4 regions of the Chryseobacterium sp. MA9 genome follow, and region 4 is predicted to be linked to each of the others. Evidence: riboswitches for the same ligand, from Rfam matches in the RefSeq annotation. Region 4 holds a riboswitch; each other region holds the start of a gene.

Region 1 (4,218 bases), 1.7 Mb from region 4:
ACACTTGTTGCATTCGTAGAGAAATTCAGGTTGGCAACATAGATAAAGTCATTCGCAAAAGCAATTCCTCTTGGATTATCAATCTGCTCTGTAATTACTCCTAGTTTCTTGAATGTGTAACGGTCTACTACAACAATTTTGTTCGAGTTATTGATCACAAGATAAGCCTTGTTTCCGTTAAGACCAATGGTCTGAAGAACATCACCCAGTATTTCTTTATTATTGTTATACCCATATACATCATCCTGCTTCAGACTTAAATCTCTTGTCAGGAATGTTACTTTAGCTCCCTGGCTGTTGAAGTTCCCTTCATTAGAAATAAAATATCCGTTCTGATAAGTGATTGGAGACATTTCAAACTCCGCAGAGTCACTTGTACATGAAGACATGTTAAACAATAAAACCACTGCAAATAATACAGTTAAAAGTTTAGTTATTTTCATAATTTATTCAATTTAATTTTTTAAAAATTTATTGCTGCATACACGCTATAGTTTCTTTTCGGTAAAGGATAGAAAGAAACCGTTTTATAATAAGTATCCGTTAGATTATTCACTTTAAATCCTAAAGTATATTTTTTTGCCAGCGTTGCCGAAACTCCCATATTTAAAAGGAAATAAGGATCTATTGCTTCTGATCTTTTTTCATCACTTGTAGTGTAGGTAACACCATTCAGCAGTCCCTGTGCAAAAAACTTAAAGAAACTATATTCATAATCTATATTGGCATTCCCTCTGTGCATAGGAACATAAGGTCTTTGCATCTTCGTTTCCTTATCAATAGATTTTGCATAATAGTACCCGGCATTCGCACGAATTTTATGATTCCCCAATTGTTTACTGAAAGACAACTGAGATTCTAATCCGTAAGATTCAGATTTATTGACATTAAATGCCTGCCAATATCCAAAAGCAGTAGGCAGCCATACAATAAGATCTGTCACATTCATATAATATGGAGACAAAGTAAGTTTGAAATCCCCCACTTTGAACTCATTTACCATATCAAACTGGGTAGACGTTTCCGGTTTCAGATCTTTATTTCCTCCCGGTTCATAATAAATATCATTAAATGAAGGATATCTGAAGTTTTTTGATACATTAATGCTTACATCATACCATTTTGCAGCACTCCATTTTCCGGAGAATGAATACATAAACGGAGACTTCACATCTTCCACAAAATCTTTCTTAAATCCACCCTCAAAACGTAGGTCTTTAGTAGCAAAATACCTTAGCAATCCTGAAACAGAGCCAATATTTCTACTGACACTGGATATTCCGTTTAGGTATCCTTCACCTTTATTGACCTGAAATTCTCCGATAAGATTAAAATTCCACTTAGAATTCAGGAAATAGTTGAAATCATTTTTAAAGATATAATTTCTCCCTGTTCCTCCGCTTGATTTAGGCAGATTTAACGAACCGAAATACTGAAAGTTTTCTTCTGTATAGGCGGCTTTAAAAGAGTTGCTGAACTTTGTTTTATTCCAGTCCCAGGAAAGAAGGCTTCTTATACTTTGAGTTTTATACTTTGTTTTTGTTCCCGTTTCTTCATATACAGGATAATGCTGTGAAGAATCGAAAAACTGGCTCTGCCACGAAATTTTATGATCGTTGGTTATTTTATAGGATGCACCTGCATTGAATGTGGTATTGTAGTAATTCCCATTTCTGTTGATATAGTTCAGATCACTTACCTCATAATTATTTTCACTCACAGAATAATTTCCGGAAGCTTTAAAACTGAACTTATCATTACTGTAAGAACCTTTTACAAAATTATTATAGGTATTAAAGGAAGCAACCTCAGAAAATAAAGAACCATGGAACCCTTTATTAAAATCAAGGGTATTATTCAGGTGAATACTTCCCCCGATAGCACCACTTCCGTACACTACACTTCCACCACCAGCTTTTATGCCGATCTGATCATAGCCGAACAAAGCAATATTATTGATATCTCCCTGTCCTAAAAAACTGGAGTTGATATTAATTCCATTCCATACAAAGGCGGTCTGCTGAGCGGTAGTTCCTCGGAAAGAGGGTGAAGAAACAGCCCCACGGCCATTTTCTTTGATAAAAACCTGTGACTGAAATCTCAGGAGTTCCGAAAGATTACTGGAATTTTTCTCGGCCTCTTCTGCCGAAATTGTTTTTACGGGATGAAAAAGTTTCACCCTATTCATCTGGTTATCGAAGACATAAATAGTGTCAATGGTTTTCTCTTGTCCAAAAAGAAAACAGCCATAAGATGAAAAAAGCAGTACTAAAGATCTTTTTATATCCATACTTTTTTACTTTTCCTCCGAAAGCAATATGTTTTTTTTATTATAATTCCGGCAGGTCTCCTGACTTTCGCATTCTGCTCCTTCCCGTTTTAAACAGTGGCTTTTTGCAGAAACTTTTATTGCGATTTACAGTTGCGGGGACAGTCCGGGAGTTACACCCGATTCCCTTTTCATTCCAAAATACTGGAAACCAAAATTTTTGCAAAGATAGTTTTTTATATGTATTCGCCCAAAACCGGGCTTATGCTTTAAAAAAACCTATCTCCCTGATCAGGTAAACGAAAAAGAACAGCCGCTTTCAATATTGAAAACGGCCATTCATCCCACTACTTTTACTATTTATATATGTTTTAATTTTTTATAAATTTATAAGTCTGTTGTTTTTCTCCCTTCACAGAGTATTGCAGAATATAATCTCCTTTTGATAAAGATGAAACATCGATCTGACCGTCTATAACTCCGAATGATTTTACCCTTTGCCCAACCATATTATAGATTTCTGCCTTTTCTATTTTTCCTGCTCCTTTAAAATAGAGCACATCAGTTACAGGATTCGGATAAATACCAACACTGTTTTTCTCTTTCACTGTATCATTTACTGATAAAAATTCAGAAGTATCCAAATAAAAAGCCACTGTTTGATTGGAAGCATTAGTGCCCATTCCTGCAATTTTTTTCCCATCCTGAGAAATTGCCAGAGGAAGACCCATTGTTACTCCATTGGTTGCAATTCCTAAGGATACTGCATAGTCATTCAGGTTGACTCTTCCAGCAGCTGAAGTCCAGATAAAGCCTTCTCCCGACATCGGAGGTGCTCCAAATGCTCTGTAATATCCAATAACTTTTGTTCCGTCTGCAGAAATTCCTGTAGCTCCTCCTTTGAAACTAAACGAAGCATTAGGATGCGTTATATAAGTAAGTCCGCTTGTAGCATTCCAGACATAGGGATTAGGATTTGAAGTTCCTATAATTGTATTTCCGTCTGCAGAAATTCCTCCTGCTTCTCCTACATTATTCCCATTATTATCTGTAATAAAACTTTCTACTCCATCCTGCCATTTTGCGCCGCTTCTTGTGCCAGTTGGCTCATCCTGCCACCCTACAATCACTGTTCCTGCCGCACTGATTGCATTTGCCCTGGAGCTCCGTCCGGGAACTATACTTCCAAGATCAACCATTCCGTTTACTTCATCCCATTTCACAGCATGCGCGTTCGCAGCAGTCAGGAATCCTAGTCCTACAATAGTATTTCCGTTAGGTGACATTCCCCATGTGGAACTTACGCTGCCGTCCCAACCGGTAGGAACCAGCCCGCCTCTGTTTACCCATGTGGAAGTAGCTACATCATAAGTAGATATTTCATTAAATCCTGTTGCAGAATTTGTGACAGAAGATGATATTTTGGTTCCGTCATTCGAAACAATAGTTCTCCCTGCAGCCGGATATCCATTTGATATTGAACCTATCTGTACAAGTCCGCCTGCTGCATTCCATTTATATATTCCACCTGCACTTGTATGCATACTTACTACTCCATTATCTGAAACTGCACCTACATTATAATTTCCCAAACCTATTACGGTAAGCTGTGCTTCTGCAAAACCAAATTTAAGAAAAAGACAAGCTGTCAATATTTTCATTGACATTCTGTAAAAATTTTTCATATTTTATTATATTTAGTGTTTCGAATTGGTAGAAACAATATTAATACAATATTTACCCTATTCAAAGAAATAGGCTTTCATAATTCGTGAATTTTAAAAGAGTTTAATTTTTAAACAAATAATAATCAAATAGATACAAAACATCATTTTGAATATGGATTTTACCCGAACTATTCAAAAAAACACAAAAAACAAGTTATCAAGGCAAAAATTATTTCAAAAAAGCAGAAGAATCCTGCTGTTTCTTTTCATTTGCTGTTCTTT
Region 2 (4,218 bases), 1.7 Mb from region 4:
AACATCAAAAGGAGTTATTATAGCTAATTATAGACGTTCCGGTGAGATTGTGACAGGCAATGTTGAAGTATAAATGGATGTCTTAATTAATTTTATTTTTTACCACTGTTAAACCTACAATATGGATGCAAAATTTGAAGCAGGAATAAATATTGCCATAAAAATTCCAAAAAGCAAATATGAAAAAACGATTGCTTTTTACAGGGACATTTTACAACTGAATGTTGAAGAAAAACCGATTAATAATTCAACTGTTTCCAGAACCCATGAAGTAAAATTCGGGAATAACATTATCTGGTTAGATTGTGTAGATAATTATACTCATTCTGAAACCTGGCTGCAGCTTATAGTTCCCAATGTAGAAAAAGCTACAGAATACCTGCAATCGAATGGAGTAGAAACCTGTGACGAGATTGAAGAGCTTCCTGACAATATGCACTGGATTACAGATCCTGCCGGCACGGTGTTTAATTTACAGGAAAAGAAATAGCAAAAAACAGAAAAACGATGTAGAAATTGCTTAAAATATGGTTTTAATCAAAATTTTAATACCTTTAACTTTCAAATCATTAAAATTTTAAATAATCCATGAAGACGAAATCATTAACTTTCATCTTAACCTTCTTTTTTCAACTGGTAAGTATCAATGCATTTTCACAGAAAACAGCAGTTCTAAGCTCCTTATTGGATAAAAATACAGAATTTATTTTTCCACAGAATACCGATAAAATCTCAAAAGCATTGAATGTAAAAACTGTGTTTTATGAAGATGCCAATGAGGAAAAGTATGCAAAATGGCCTATAAAAACAGGTTTGGAGCTATACTGCAGCCTGGGAGTAAATAATGCTGTTAATGAAATGTTTTTTACCATTTCAGACAATAAACCTGTAGTGATAGAAGGACTTCCATTTGGTCTTATTATGAATAAAAGCACATTGCAGGACAGCAAAACTAGGTTCAGTAAATACAATGCTAAAACAAAAAAACTTGATGCAGGAAGTGAATTTCCAGGAGGTTCAAAACTGGTTTTTAAGAAAGGAAAACATTATGCAACCTTACTTTTTGATAATAAAAACCTGCTAAAATCTTTAGGTCTTACCACAGAACTTATTGACCCGGCTGCTAATTAAATCAAAATTGAGAATTAAAAAATTAAATATGATGTCTAACGGGCTAAGCCATACTATTTTTAATTCTCAATTTTCTATTTTTATTATATAGTGATTCCATGATTGTTTTTCACTTCAGCCATGACAAATGTACTGTGGGTACTCCCGATAGAATCTACAGATCCCAGTTTGTTAAATACAAAATCCTGGTAATGTTTCATATCCCGCACCTGAACTTTCAGAAGGAAATCAAAATCTCCGGAAATATTGTAACATTCCGCAACTTCTTCAATTTCTAAAATTTCTTTCACAAAATCATACCCCACAGATCTGTCGTGAATTTTCAGCTTGATTTGGCAGAAAACCGTAAACCCACGGTTGAGCTTTTCGGCATCAAGAACAGCTGCATATCTTTTCACAAACCCTTCCTGTTCCAATCTTTTTACTCTTTCAAAAACCGGTGAAGTGGAGAGGTTCACTTCCTTTGCAAGCTCTTTAACGGTCAGTTTTGCATTTTTCTGGAGCAGCCTGAGCAGCTGTACATCCTTATCATCGAGTTGTTCCACAGAATATTATTCTTTTAGATTATAAAAACAGTCAAATTTAAAGAATTTTATGCTTTTATTACTGTTTTTAAAAGTTTATTTTGCTTAATTAATTGGCTTTAATTGTGTATTTATTCTGTATTGTTAATTTTACGCAAAATTAAAAACTTTTACTGATGACTATCGTTAGAGGTAAAAGTACAGTTCTTTAGAGATACTTCATCAAACAGGAAAGGTTTTACTTAACGTAGATTAATAGGGAATCGTGTGTGAATCACGAGCTGTCGCGCAACTGTAAGTAACATACCGAAGGTTTCTGTCCTTGCATATCCACTGCCAAAAACGGGAAGGATGACGGAAACTGTTACAAGTCAGGAGACCTGCCTTTACTGAATTGACAATGCTTTCGCGGTCTGAAGCTTTTGGGTCATACAGATGATATATCAGATTCATACATTTTCTCTGTAAGGGAAACTGTGTTGTTTGTTATATCATGATTCCAGAAATTTTTATCCGTTAAAACATTCCGAAGCATTTTAAAAAGACTTTACCATTAAGTTTAATTAAAAAGTAAAAAAAATGCAAACTCACATTCTTGGCTATCCGCGTATTGGTAGCAAAAGAGAACTCAAAAAAGCCTGCGAGCAGTATTGGTCAGGTAAAATCCTTTTGGAAGAACTTCTGAATACAGGCAGAAATATCTGTAATCAAAACTGGAACATTCAGAAAGAAGCAGGAATAGATCTTATTCCGTGTAATGATTTTTCATACTATGATCAGGTATTGGATATGAGCCTTGTGGTAGGGGCAATTCCTACGCGTTACCATGAAGTAGTGCTTAAAAAGAACAATTCTGAACTGGATCTTTATTTTGCTATGGCAAGAGGCTGCCAGAAAGATGGATTGGACATCACTGCGATGGAAATGACAAAATGGTTCGATACCAACTATCACTATATCGTTCCCGAGTTTTATAAAAACCAGCAGTTTAAATTGAGTTCAGATAAAATTTTCAATGAATTTGCAGGAGCAAAACAGGCAGGAATCAATGCAAAACCTGTAATTATTGGGCTGGTTTCTTATCTGTTATTAGGAAAAGAGAAAGAAGAAGGATTTGATAAACTGGATCTGGCTGCAAACCTTCTTCCCGTATATACAGGTATCTTAACAAAACTTCAGGAACAGGGTGCAGAGTGGATTCAGTTTGATGAACCTTTTTTAGCATTGGATTTAACGGAGAAAGCAAAAGAAACATATCATTTTGTTTACGCCGAAATAAGAAAACGTTTCCCGAAACTTAAATTTATTGTTGCCACTTATTTTGAAGGATTAAATGATAATGGGTTGCTGGCAGCATCACTTCCCGTGGATGTTTTACATATAGATCTGGTAAGAAATCCTGAACAATTAGACGGTATTCTGAATATTATTCCGGAAAGCTTAAACCTTTCATTAGGAGTGGTTGACGGAAGGAATATCTGGAAAAATGATTTTGAAAAGTCCTTGTCTTTCATCAATAAAGCAGTTGAGAAATTAGGATCAGAAAGGATTTTGATTGCTCCTTCCTCTTCATTGCTTCATTCGCCATGTGATCTGGATTTTGAAACCAGTCTTAATCCGGAAATTAAAAACTGGCTTGCTTTTGCAAAACAAAAAGTGACAGAAGTTGTAACGCTTAAAGAACTGGCATCCGGAACAGAAAATGAACAGATTCTTGCATCTTTTGAAGAAAATAAAAAAGCAATTGCAAGCAGAAAAACATCCACTCTTATTCATAATGATGAGGTAAAGCAAAGAGCGAATGCTGTCACTGAAAAAGATGCGCAAAGGATAAATACTTTCAAAATCCGTAAAGAAGAACAGCAGAAAGTATTGCAGCTGCCTTTATTCCCAACTACTACGATCGGATCATTTCCACAGACAATGGAGGTAAGAAGCTGGAGAGCAAAATTCAAGAAAGGAGAGCTGACGGCTGAACAGTATGATATATTACTGAAAGAAGAAACCCAAAGAACGATTAACTGGCAGGAAGAAATTGGAATAGATGTATTGGTTCACGGGGAATTTGAACGTAACGATATGGTTGAATATTTCGGGGAACAGCTGGAAGGTTTTGTGTTTACAAAGAATGGATGGGTACAGAGCTATGGAAGCCGTTGTGTAAAACCTCCTGTGATCTTCGGTGATGTTTCCCGCCCGACTCCTATGACGGTATATTGGTCTCAATATGCACAGTCACAAACTGAAAAATGGGTAAAAGGAATGCTGACAGGCCCTGTTACGATTTTACAATGGTCATTTGTTCGTGATGATCAGCCTCGTTCCGAAACATGTAAGCAGATTGCTCTGGCCATCCGTGATGAGGTGGTAGATCTTGAAAAAGCAGGAATCAGAATTATTCAGATTGACGAGCCTGCAATAAGAGAAGGGCTTCCATTACGAAAAACAGATTGGCAGAACTACCTGAAATGGGCCGTAGAAGCTTTCAGAATTTCAGCAAGCGGAGTAGAAGATGCCACCCAGATTCATACCCATATGTGCTACTCAGAGTTCAATGATATTA
Region 3 (4,218 bases), 1.8 Mb from region 4:
CACAATAATTGAGCGTTGTTGTAAAAAATACAGGATTAGACCATGTTCCCTGTACAGTACAAACTTTCACTACCTGTACCTCGTACGTTGTACAAGGTTGCAAACCGGTAATAGTAAAAGAATTTTGTCCTGATGCAACATCGGCTGTCATCCATGTAGTAGTTCCCGGTATTCTATATCTGATCCTGTTATCCGGAGTATTGGGATCAGCAGTCCAGGTAACTGTTCCTGAAGTAAGCGTTATATTAGACATCTGAAGCCCTGTTGGAGCATTTGTATCGCAGTAAAATAAAGATTTGGGCTCTTCTTCTATTTTGTGGGTTGCCTGAAAGCTGGAAACACCCAAAATAAGAGAAAATACATAAAGTAGTTTTTTTGTCATGTTTATTAGTTTTTAAATTCTCTTGGAAAATAGGAATTTTATAGAATATAATTAATACTTAGATCACATATTATTGCACTTTTTTAATATTTTTAAATTATATACATAAAAAACATATTTATTCAGCAGGATAATGCTATCAAAACCTCCTTCTTACCATTGTTTGAAACAAATACAAGATTTAAGAAAACTGCAGGAGTATAATTATCTTTCGAAAAGCATTTAATTTATATATTTGAGGGATCAAAAAATTTTCATGATGACTTTCATAAACAAAGCATTCTATTTATCTGCTTTCAGTATTTTTTCTTTAGCCTTTGTAAAAGGGCAGAATAAAGTTCCTTTCGGAGTTGTAAAAGCTGAAGAAGGATATGCCAATGTACGGGTTCATAAAGACAATTACAGAAAGATTGTAGACAAGATCCGTATGCGTAAGGGTGATGTATTCGTTTATGTAAAGCCTGCTCCCGGAGAAACAGAGTGGATCTGGATCAAATATCCGGAAAAACAGGATGAGGACAAACCATTTGTACGTTATGAAACACTTGATAAAGAAGGAATGGTCAATAAAGAACGTATTGCTTATATAGACCAGCTTCCTGCCTATACTCCTTCTAAATCCAAAAACGGAAGATCCCTTATTTTCACAGATAATTCTGATCCGAAAATTCCTACTGCCCAAAGAAGCAAGGTAGTAATTGATATCTACCCTTCCAACGCCGGCTATCGTAAAAAGGAAAAAGATGCGGAAGGAAAACTTCTCACCATCGATAAAGTAAAGCCTTGGGGAATCGGAAATGACCTTCCGGAAGGAATGACAGAAATCAAATCAATCCGAGTACAACAGCCTGGAAGAGGTTCTGTTTTTGTAAGAGAAGCCATCAAAAATATGTTCCAGCCTACCATGGATTTTGAGAACATTGGAGTAACTTCCCTTGACAATGATAATATTTTCCTTTATATGATAAATGGTTCAGGAGAAAACAGATACACTACGCTCTGGACGATTAAGAAAGGAAGAGTAATCAGCCAGATTATTTACCATAATCCGGAATAAATTCGCTATTTTTGCATCTGAAAAGTTTACACTTATTCATCACAGAAATTGGTTCTGCATCACTGCAGATTAAAAGGGAACCGTGTGAAAATCACGGACTGTCGCGCAACTGTAAGTAACTGAAATCTTTATCAAAGATCCACTGTGCGAGGCATGGGAAGGAGATAAAAGATGTTACAAGTCAGGAGACCTGCCTATTTCTTTAAACAAATAACTTTCGCGATTTGAAGTTGTATTGATCTGATGGATTGTTTCAGGGGTTCTCTAAGTTCCTGTCATTATTCTGTTGTTTTAATATCATTTTCACTTCGCTTTAATTAATAATGATATATGACTACAGAAGAAAGAATTGAAGCATCCGAAACCAGAATCTTTAAAGCGGTTTTCCCTAACACAACCAATCATTACGATACCCTTTTTGGTGGTACGGCTATGCAGCTGATGGACGAAGTAGCTTTTATTACCGCTACCAGATTTGCCAGAAAAAGAGTGGTAACAGTAAGCAGTGACAAGATCGATTTCAAAAAACCTATTCCAGCCGGAACTATTGTTGAGCTGATCGGAAAAGTTTCATACGTGGGAAAAACCAGTATGAAAGTAAATGTTGAGATCTATACCGAGCAGATGTATTCCTATGAAAGAGAAAAGGCCATTGTAGGTGATTTTACTTTTGTAGCGATTGACGAATTCAAGAAACCAATCCAGATACTATAAATAATAAGCTTCGGGCGGCCTTTGGCCGCCCGAAGCTTATTATATTTTCATTAAATTTATTTCACAACTTTTTCCGTTTCCAGACTTCTGTTTAATAAAAGTTCAAAAGCCTCTCCCATTTCATCCGATGCTCTGCTGATTGCATTTTCAAGCATATTCCGGATTTGTTTTTCTGTCACTCCGGCTTCCGTCCAGCTTTTTCCTGAAGTATGGGAATTTAAGATAAATGGCATGATTCTATCTATTCCACAGGCAAAAATAGCATCAGGGGTTTTCTCATCTTCAAACTCTAGCCATAGATTGAAGAACTCTGTACGCAAAGGTTCATCCAGTATTCCGAAAATCTTTTGGGCAGATGCCTTTTCTCTGTCAAACTTCCCAACCATTGCTTTTTCATCAAAAATAAAGGTGTCTCCAGCTTCTATCTCTACCAAATCGTGAATGGAAAGCATTCTTATCACTCTCAACAGATCAATATCTGCACGGTTTTTAGCATATGGATAAAGAATCTGAGCCAGAATGATGATCTGCCAGGAGTGTTCCGCAGTATTCTCTCTTCGGGAATCGTCAGCATTATAATTTCTTCGCTGTACATTTTTCAAGGCATCCACTGCCAGGATAAAATCAATCTCTTTCTGAATTTTCATCTTACTTTTCTCTATTATATTGTTCTGAAGGGTATACCTTTGTTTTGGTTACCCATTTATTATTGATCTTTTCTTTAGTGATCACTTTTACGCGGCCTTCTACCGTCATATCTTCTTCTTTTTCAAAGACTTTATCAAGCCCTTTATTGGGAATAACTGCATATTCAGTGGTAAAAAAATCGCAGCAGCCTGATTTTCCATAGGAAATCAGACGTTTACGTTTGACATCAACATCAAAAATATCAAGGGAACTGGACGCAAGATCCGTAAGTTCTCTACTCTTCACAAATGCCATTCTTGTACTGTTGAATACATAAACATCATAGGAAGCAGCGCTATAGTTTCCCATATTTCCGTTCCTTACCGCTACATCTTCAGTTCCGTCAAAATTAAAGTCATTAATGATTACAGAGTTCTGCTTATTCGTCAGCGGAATCATTTTTCCCAGTTTGGGTTTTTCAGCCTGATCTATTTCCAATACCAGATTATCTGATGCAAAAGTCTGTACCTTTGTGTTTTTATGATCAAATAGCTCTACGGTTCCTTTGCCGCTGCATCGGCCATCATAGCAATTTTCTACCTGAATGATAGCATCATAATTCTTTGATGCATTTCTAACCTCAAACTGATATTGCCCAAAACATGTAGGCCCAAGTAAAACAAAAGCCGAAACATACTTATATGTATTTAATAGATTCATGGTAATAGTAAATAGATTTAGGTGTTTTTTTTCCTAACAAAAATACGAATCATAATACCGATCTCAAAATTCCGACCTTATTATCTGTAAGGATCTGAAACAATTTAATAACCTTCAAATAAAAGAATATTCAGTGATAAGAAGCTGTTCCCGCTATACGCTCATACTCCTCGCTGCCTTCCTGAACCCAAACCGCTGTGGGGTAACCGCTGCTATCGGGGCTATTTTTTGGTAATGAGTAATAAGCAATGAGCAATAATTAATGATTGATAACTTTTTTATTTCTTTCATTTCATTAAAATTAAAGATTTTTTAAACATTTTTTAACCAAATTCATTTTTAATAAAATTTATAATAAAATTTATTAAACTGATTTTCAGTAGTTTATAATATTTATTTTAAAAATTTCACTACTTTGTATTGCATAATACCATTTAATTTACATATCTTTGTAATGTAAAATTAGAATAGGCTCAACTAGCTAGGAGCATTTTTCTAAAAATATAACTAATTAACAAAACTTATCAAAGATGAATACCGAAAATACCAAAGCGCAAATGCGAAAAGGAATTCTGGAATTCTGTATTCTAAGTCTCATCAATAATCGCGAAATGTATGTTTCTGATCTTATTGATGAACTGAAAAAAGGAAAACTGGATGTAGTGGAAGGAACCCTCTACCCTCTTCTTACAAGACTTAAAAACGGAGAGTTTCTCTC
Region 4 (4,218 bases):
TTCACAATGATTAATCTTTTTGTTAAAACGTTATTACTTCTGCTTGTATTCGTATTGAGCTGTATTTCCTGTTCTGATGAGGTGATCCAGCCGTTGGAAAAAGATGAAGCCTACAATCTGCAGTTTCCTTCGTATTTCCCGGAAATGACTTTTGATAAAACGATGAATCCGGTAACCAAAAATGGAGTAGAACTGGGACGAAAATTATTCTATGAAGGAAGGCTTTCCCGAAATAATACCATTTCATGCGGTTTTTGTCATATTCAGGAAAATGCATTCACCCATCACGGGCATACCGTAAGCCATGGTGTAGATGACAGAATAGGAATCAGGAATGCTCCACCTATTCAGAATATGGCTTTTTTGAAAAGATATATGTGGGACGGTGTAATTCATAATCTGAATGAACAGCCCATTAGCCCAATTACAGACGTCAATGAAATGGACAGCTCCATACCAGAAGCAATTTCAAAGATTAAAGATGATCAGAAATATAAAAAGCTGTTCAGAGAAGCATATGGAGACGAAACTATTACTGGCGAAAGAATTTTAAAAGCATTATCACAGTTTATGGCTTCTTTAATTTCTGCAGATTCAAAATACGACAGATTCAAGCAGGGAAAAGAACAATTGACTTCAGGGGAATCTCAGGGAATGGCATTATTTAATCAGAAATGTGCTTCTTGCCATAGCGGAGAATTATTTACCGATGAAAGCTTCAGAAACACGGGAATGTATTACAATACAGAATTCAAGGATGCAGGACGTTACAGAGTTTCCCTTAATCAGGTTGATTGGATGAAATTTCGTGTTCCGAGTTTAAGAAATGTAGAATATACAGCACCTTATATGCATGACGGAAGATTTTACAGCTTAGAGGCGGTACTCAATTTCTATTCAGATCAGGTGGAAGATAATGCTAATCTTGATCCGCAGCTGAAGCAGAACGGTCATGTAGGAATTGCCATGAACAGTCAGGAAAAACAGTCAATTATCGCATTTCTGAAAACATTATCGGATAAAAGTTTTATATCCAATCCAAAATTTGCAGAATAATTTATAGAAAACATGAAGAAGATTATATTGATAGTAAGTTTGATCCTGTTTAATCAGTATCAGGCAAAGATTATTAGAGACAGTGCATATATTGCTCCGGATACCTTTAGCAGATTCGATTTTGATGATGATTGTGATGCCTGTGGTTGTGCAGCTGGTAACGGATCATCTGGTTCTGAATCTTTACTGAATCCACAGTTTATCGGAATCAAATATTTTGCACAACATTACAAAGCAAAGGAAAACTTATTTGTAAAAGACCTTACTCAGGATCAGTATTTCAATACCCTTCAGCTTTGGGGGAAAATTCCATTGACTAAAAAACTGAGCGTATATGCAAGTCTGCCATTCCATTTCCATGAAAAGAAAATGATGCAGGGAGATATCAAGATCAATGGTATAGGTGATCTGAATCTGATGGGAATTTACCAGCTGATGAGCTCTAAAGATAATTTTCATCATCTGAGCGGAGGTTTGGGTGTGAAAATTCCTTTAGGAAAATTTGACGAAAAAGGAGCGTCTGGTGTTAATCCAAGTTTTCAGTTGGGAACAGGCAGCTGGGATTATCAGGCGGCTTTGAACTATAAATTTCAGAAAAATAAAGTGGCAGTATTGGTCAATACAGACTATACCATCAAAACTGAGAATAAGAAAAATTACCGTTTTGGAAACCAATGGAACTATGCTGCGACGGGTTTTTATCAGGTTGCGGGAAATGAAAAATCCATTTTTTCTGTAAAAACAGGTGCTCAGGGAGAAGTTTATGCTCAGAATAAACAGTTTGATGAAGCGCTTCCCAATACTGCAGGAAGTGCTTTGTATGGCAAACTGGGATTTGAAGCTTCTTATAAAAAACTGAGCCTGGGAAGTGAAGTAATGCTTCCGATGTATACTCATCTGGCAGGAGGAGATATTGAAGCAAAATCAAGATTCAGTGTATTCCTGAATATTGGAATTTAAAATGAAACCCTTAATGAAAAGATGTTAAAGCTCCTTCGGGAGCTTTAATTGTTTATGAATCATGATTTTAATTGGGGGTTAGGAATAATTCTTTATCTTTGCCGAAATTTGGTGAGCCATAAAAAGCTCTTAAAAGGGAATCCGGTGAAAATCCGGAACAGACCCGCTGCTGTAAGCTCCGCACCAAGATTTTTGAAGAATATATCCACTGTTTTTTTAATGGGAAGGATTTCAAAAATGGAGTAAGTCAGAAGACCTGCCAGAAAATAATCGTTTGACGCTTTCGTGGAATAAAGCTTAGGACATCAATGATTCTGCGCAGTGACAGCTGTGCTTTGTCTTTGTATTCTTATACCCATTAGCGTCATCATTATCCTAAATGAGCTAATGACGGCAAAACTAATTACTTCAACAATTTATAAAGCTGTTTTCACAATACTGGTGTTAACATCTCAACTTTTGTCTTCTCAAACCAAGAAAAAAGACAGTCTTCAGGAAGAATCCATCAAGGTGATCAGCCTTTACAAGAAAAATTTTAAAGAAATTCTTCCGGCACAAACCCTACAAGGCGAACAGCTGGAAAGACTTAGCAGTCACTCTGTAGCAGATGCATTGCGGTATTTTTCCGGAGTGCAAATCAAAGACTATGGAGGATTGGGAGGTTTAAAAACCATCAATATCCGTAGTATGGGTAGTCAGCATGTAGGTGTTTTCTATGATGGGATTCAACTGGGGAATGCCCAAAATGGACTCGTTGACCTGGGAAGATATTCCTTGGACGATCTGGAAGAAATATCATTATACAACGGACAGAAAAGTGAGATTTTCCAACCGGCAAAAGACTTCGGTTCTTCGGGGTCAATCTATTTACAGCCCAAAACGCCTGTATTTAAAGGAACACGGAAAACCAATCTTGTGTTAAGAGCCAAAAGTGCTTCCATTGATCTCTTTAATCCGTCTTTCCGATTGGAGCAGAAAATTTCAGATAGAATTTCTGCCAGCTTCAGTGGAGAATTCATGCAAAGTGACGGAATTTACAGGTTTCGGTATGCAAAGAAATATCCTGATGGACAAAAGGCCTATGATACTATCGCAAAGAGGCAGGACTCAGATATCAAAGCAAAACGTTTTGAAACTTCAATAAACGGAACTTTAAACAACGGAAGCTGGAATGTAAGAGGCTATGGTTATATTTCAGACCGTGGAATGCCTGCTCCTATTGTGAATGGCCGTTTTGGAGGAAGAGGAGCGAGATTTTCTGATGAAAATTATTTCGTACAGGCCAACCTGCGGAAAAAACTGTTTCCCAAATTTGAAACACAGCTGAAAGCAAAATTTGCCTATGATTATACCCATTTCATGGACACGGTTCGCTCGCAGTCAATTATTCATACCGATAATACCTATATCCAGCGAGAGCTCTATCTTTCCTCGTCTAATATCTATTCTATCACACCCAATTGGGATGTCAGCCTGAGTGGGGATTTTCAGTACAATAATCTGGATGCCAATCTGGATAACTTTTCTTATCCTACACGCTACACCACATTGGTAGCATTGGCAACAACGTATCAGTGGAACAGATTCAAAATTCTGGGTAGCCTTTTAGGAACTTTTACTTTTGAAGAAGTAAGAAAAAATAAAAGACCCGGAGACAGCAGAGAATGGACACCTGCCGTATTTATGAGCTATCAGCCGGAAAGTATTCCCGAGCTTACTCTAAGAGCTTTCTATAAAAGGATTTTCCGACTTCCAACCTTCAATGATTTGTATTATACCAATATCGGAAATACTTACCTGAAACCGGAATTCACCAATCAGTATGATATAGGATTTACTTACCAGAAGAATTATAACAACCGTTTCTTTAAAAGCTTTTATGCTAAAGTAGACGGTTATTACAACAAGGTACAGGATAAGATTGTTGCAGCTCCTAACGGAAGCATGTTCCGCTGGCTGATGATGAACCTTGGAATGGTGGAAATCATAGGAGCCGATGTAAATCTTCAGACTGAATTGCAGATGGGACAAGTAAAGTTAAGACCATTGCTTTCCTACACTTACCAAAGCGCAAGAGATATGACTGATCCGGAGGATACCTTCTACCGCAATCAGATTCCTTATACACCATGGCATAGCGGCTCATTCAGCCTGATGGCAGATTATAAAGACTGGAGCTTCAATTACAGTGCGATGTATGTA

Evidence for each region. A riboswitch is a leader RNA that binds a small molecule or an ion and turns the genes downstream of it on or off. The one in region 4 is predicted to bind cobalamin.
Region 1: another riboswitch for cobalamin. It lies ahead of KIK00_RS09750 (TonB-dependent siderophore receptor); the one in region 4 lies ahead of KIK00_RS17350 (TonB-dependent siderophore receptor).
Region 2: another riboswitch for cobalamin. It lies ahead of metE (5-methyltetrahydropteroyltriglutamate--homocysteine S-methyltransferase); the one in region 4 lies ahead of KIK00_RS17350 (TonB-dependent siderophore receptor).
Region 3: another riboswitch for cobalamin. It lies ahead of KIK00_RS09125 (acyl-CoA thioesterase); the one in region 4 lies ahead of KIK00_RS17350 (TonB-dependent siderophore receptor).

The regions. Positions count from the first base shown of each region.
Region 1 covers NZ_CP075170.1:2,160,328-2,164,545, forward strand. Annotated here, with positions in the region: gene KIK00_RS09745 (YncE family protein) at 1-443, opposite strand, end outside; gene KIK00_RS09750 (TonB-dependent siderophore receptor) at 464-2,290, opposite strand; cobalamin riboswitch at 2,323-2,500, opposite strand; gene KIK00_RS09755 (T9SS type A sorting domain-containing protein) at 2,641-3,954, opposite strand; gene KIK00_RS09760 (helix-turn-helix domain-containing protein) at 4,109-4,218, shown strand, end outside.
Region 2 covers NZ_CP075170.1:504,881-509,098, forward strand. Annotated here, with positions in the region: gene KIK00_RS02285 (dihydrofolate reductase family protein) at 1-73, shown strand, start outside; gene KIK00_RS02290 (hypothetical protein) at 122-490, shown strand; gene KIK00_RS02295 (hypothetical protein) at 589-1,131, shown strand; gene KIK00_RS02300 (Lrp/AsnC family transcriptional regulator) at 1,215-1,676, opposite strand; cobalamin riboswitch at 1,872-2,058, shown strand; gene metE (5-methyltetrahydropteroyltriglutamate--homocysteine S-methyltransferase) at 2,235-4,218, shown strand, end outside.
Region 3 covers NZ_CP075170.1:2,020,589-2,024,806, forward strand. Annotated here, with positions in the region: gene KIK00_RS09115 (GEVED domain-containing protein) at 1-382, opposite strand, end outside; gene KIK00_RS09120 (hypothetical protein) at 639-1,439, shown strand; cobalamin riboswitch at 1,472-1,652, shown strand; gene KIK00_RS09125 (acyl-CoA thioesterase) at 1,770-2,153, shown strand; gene KIK00_RS09130 (HD family hydrolase) at 2,210-2,800, opposite strand; gene KIK00_RS09135 (hypothetical protein) at 2,802-3,500, opposite strand; gene KIK00_RS09140 (PadR family transcriptional regulator) at 4,031-4,218, shown strand, end outside.
Region 4 covers NZ_CP075170.1:3,812,075-3,816,292, forward strand. Annotated here, with positions in the region: gene KIK00_RS17335 (MbnP family protein) at 1-14, shown strand, start outside; gene KIK00_RS17340 (cytochrome-c peroxidase) at 7-1,056, shown strand; gene KIK00_RS17345 (transporter) at 1,069-2,016, shown strand; cobalamin riboswitch at 2,109-2,295, shown strand; gene KIK00_RS17350 (TonB-dependent siderophore receptor) at 2,404-4,218, shown strand, end outside.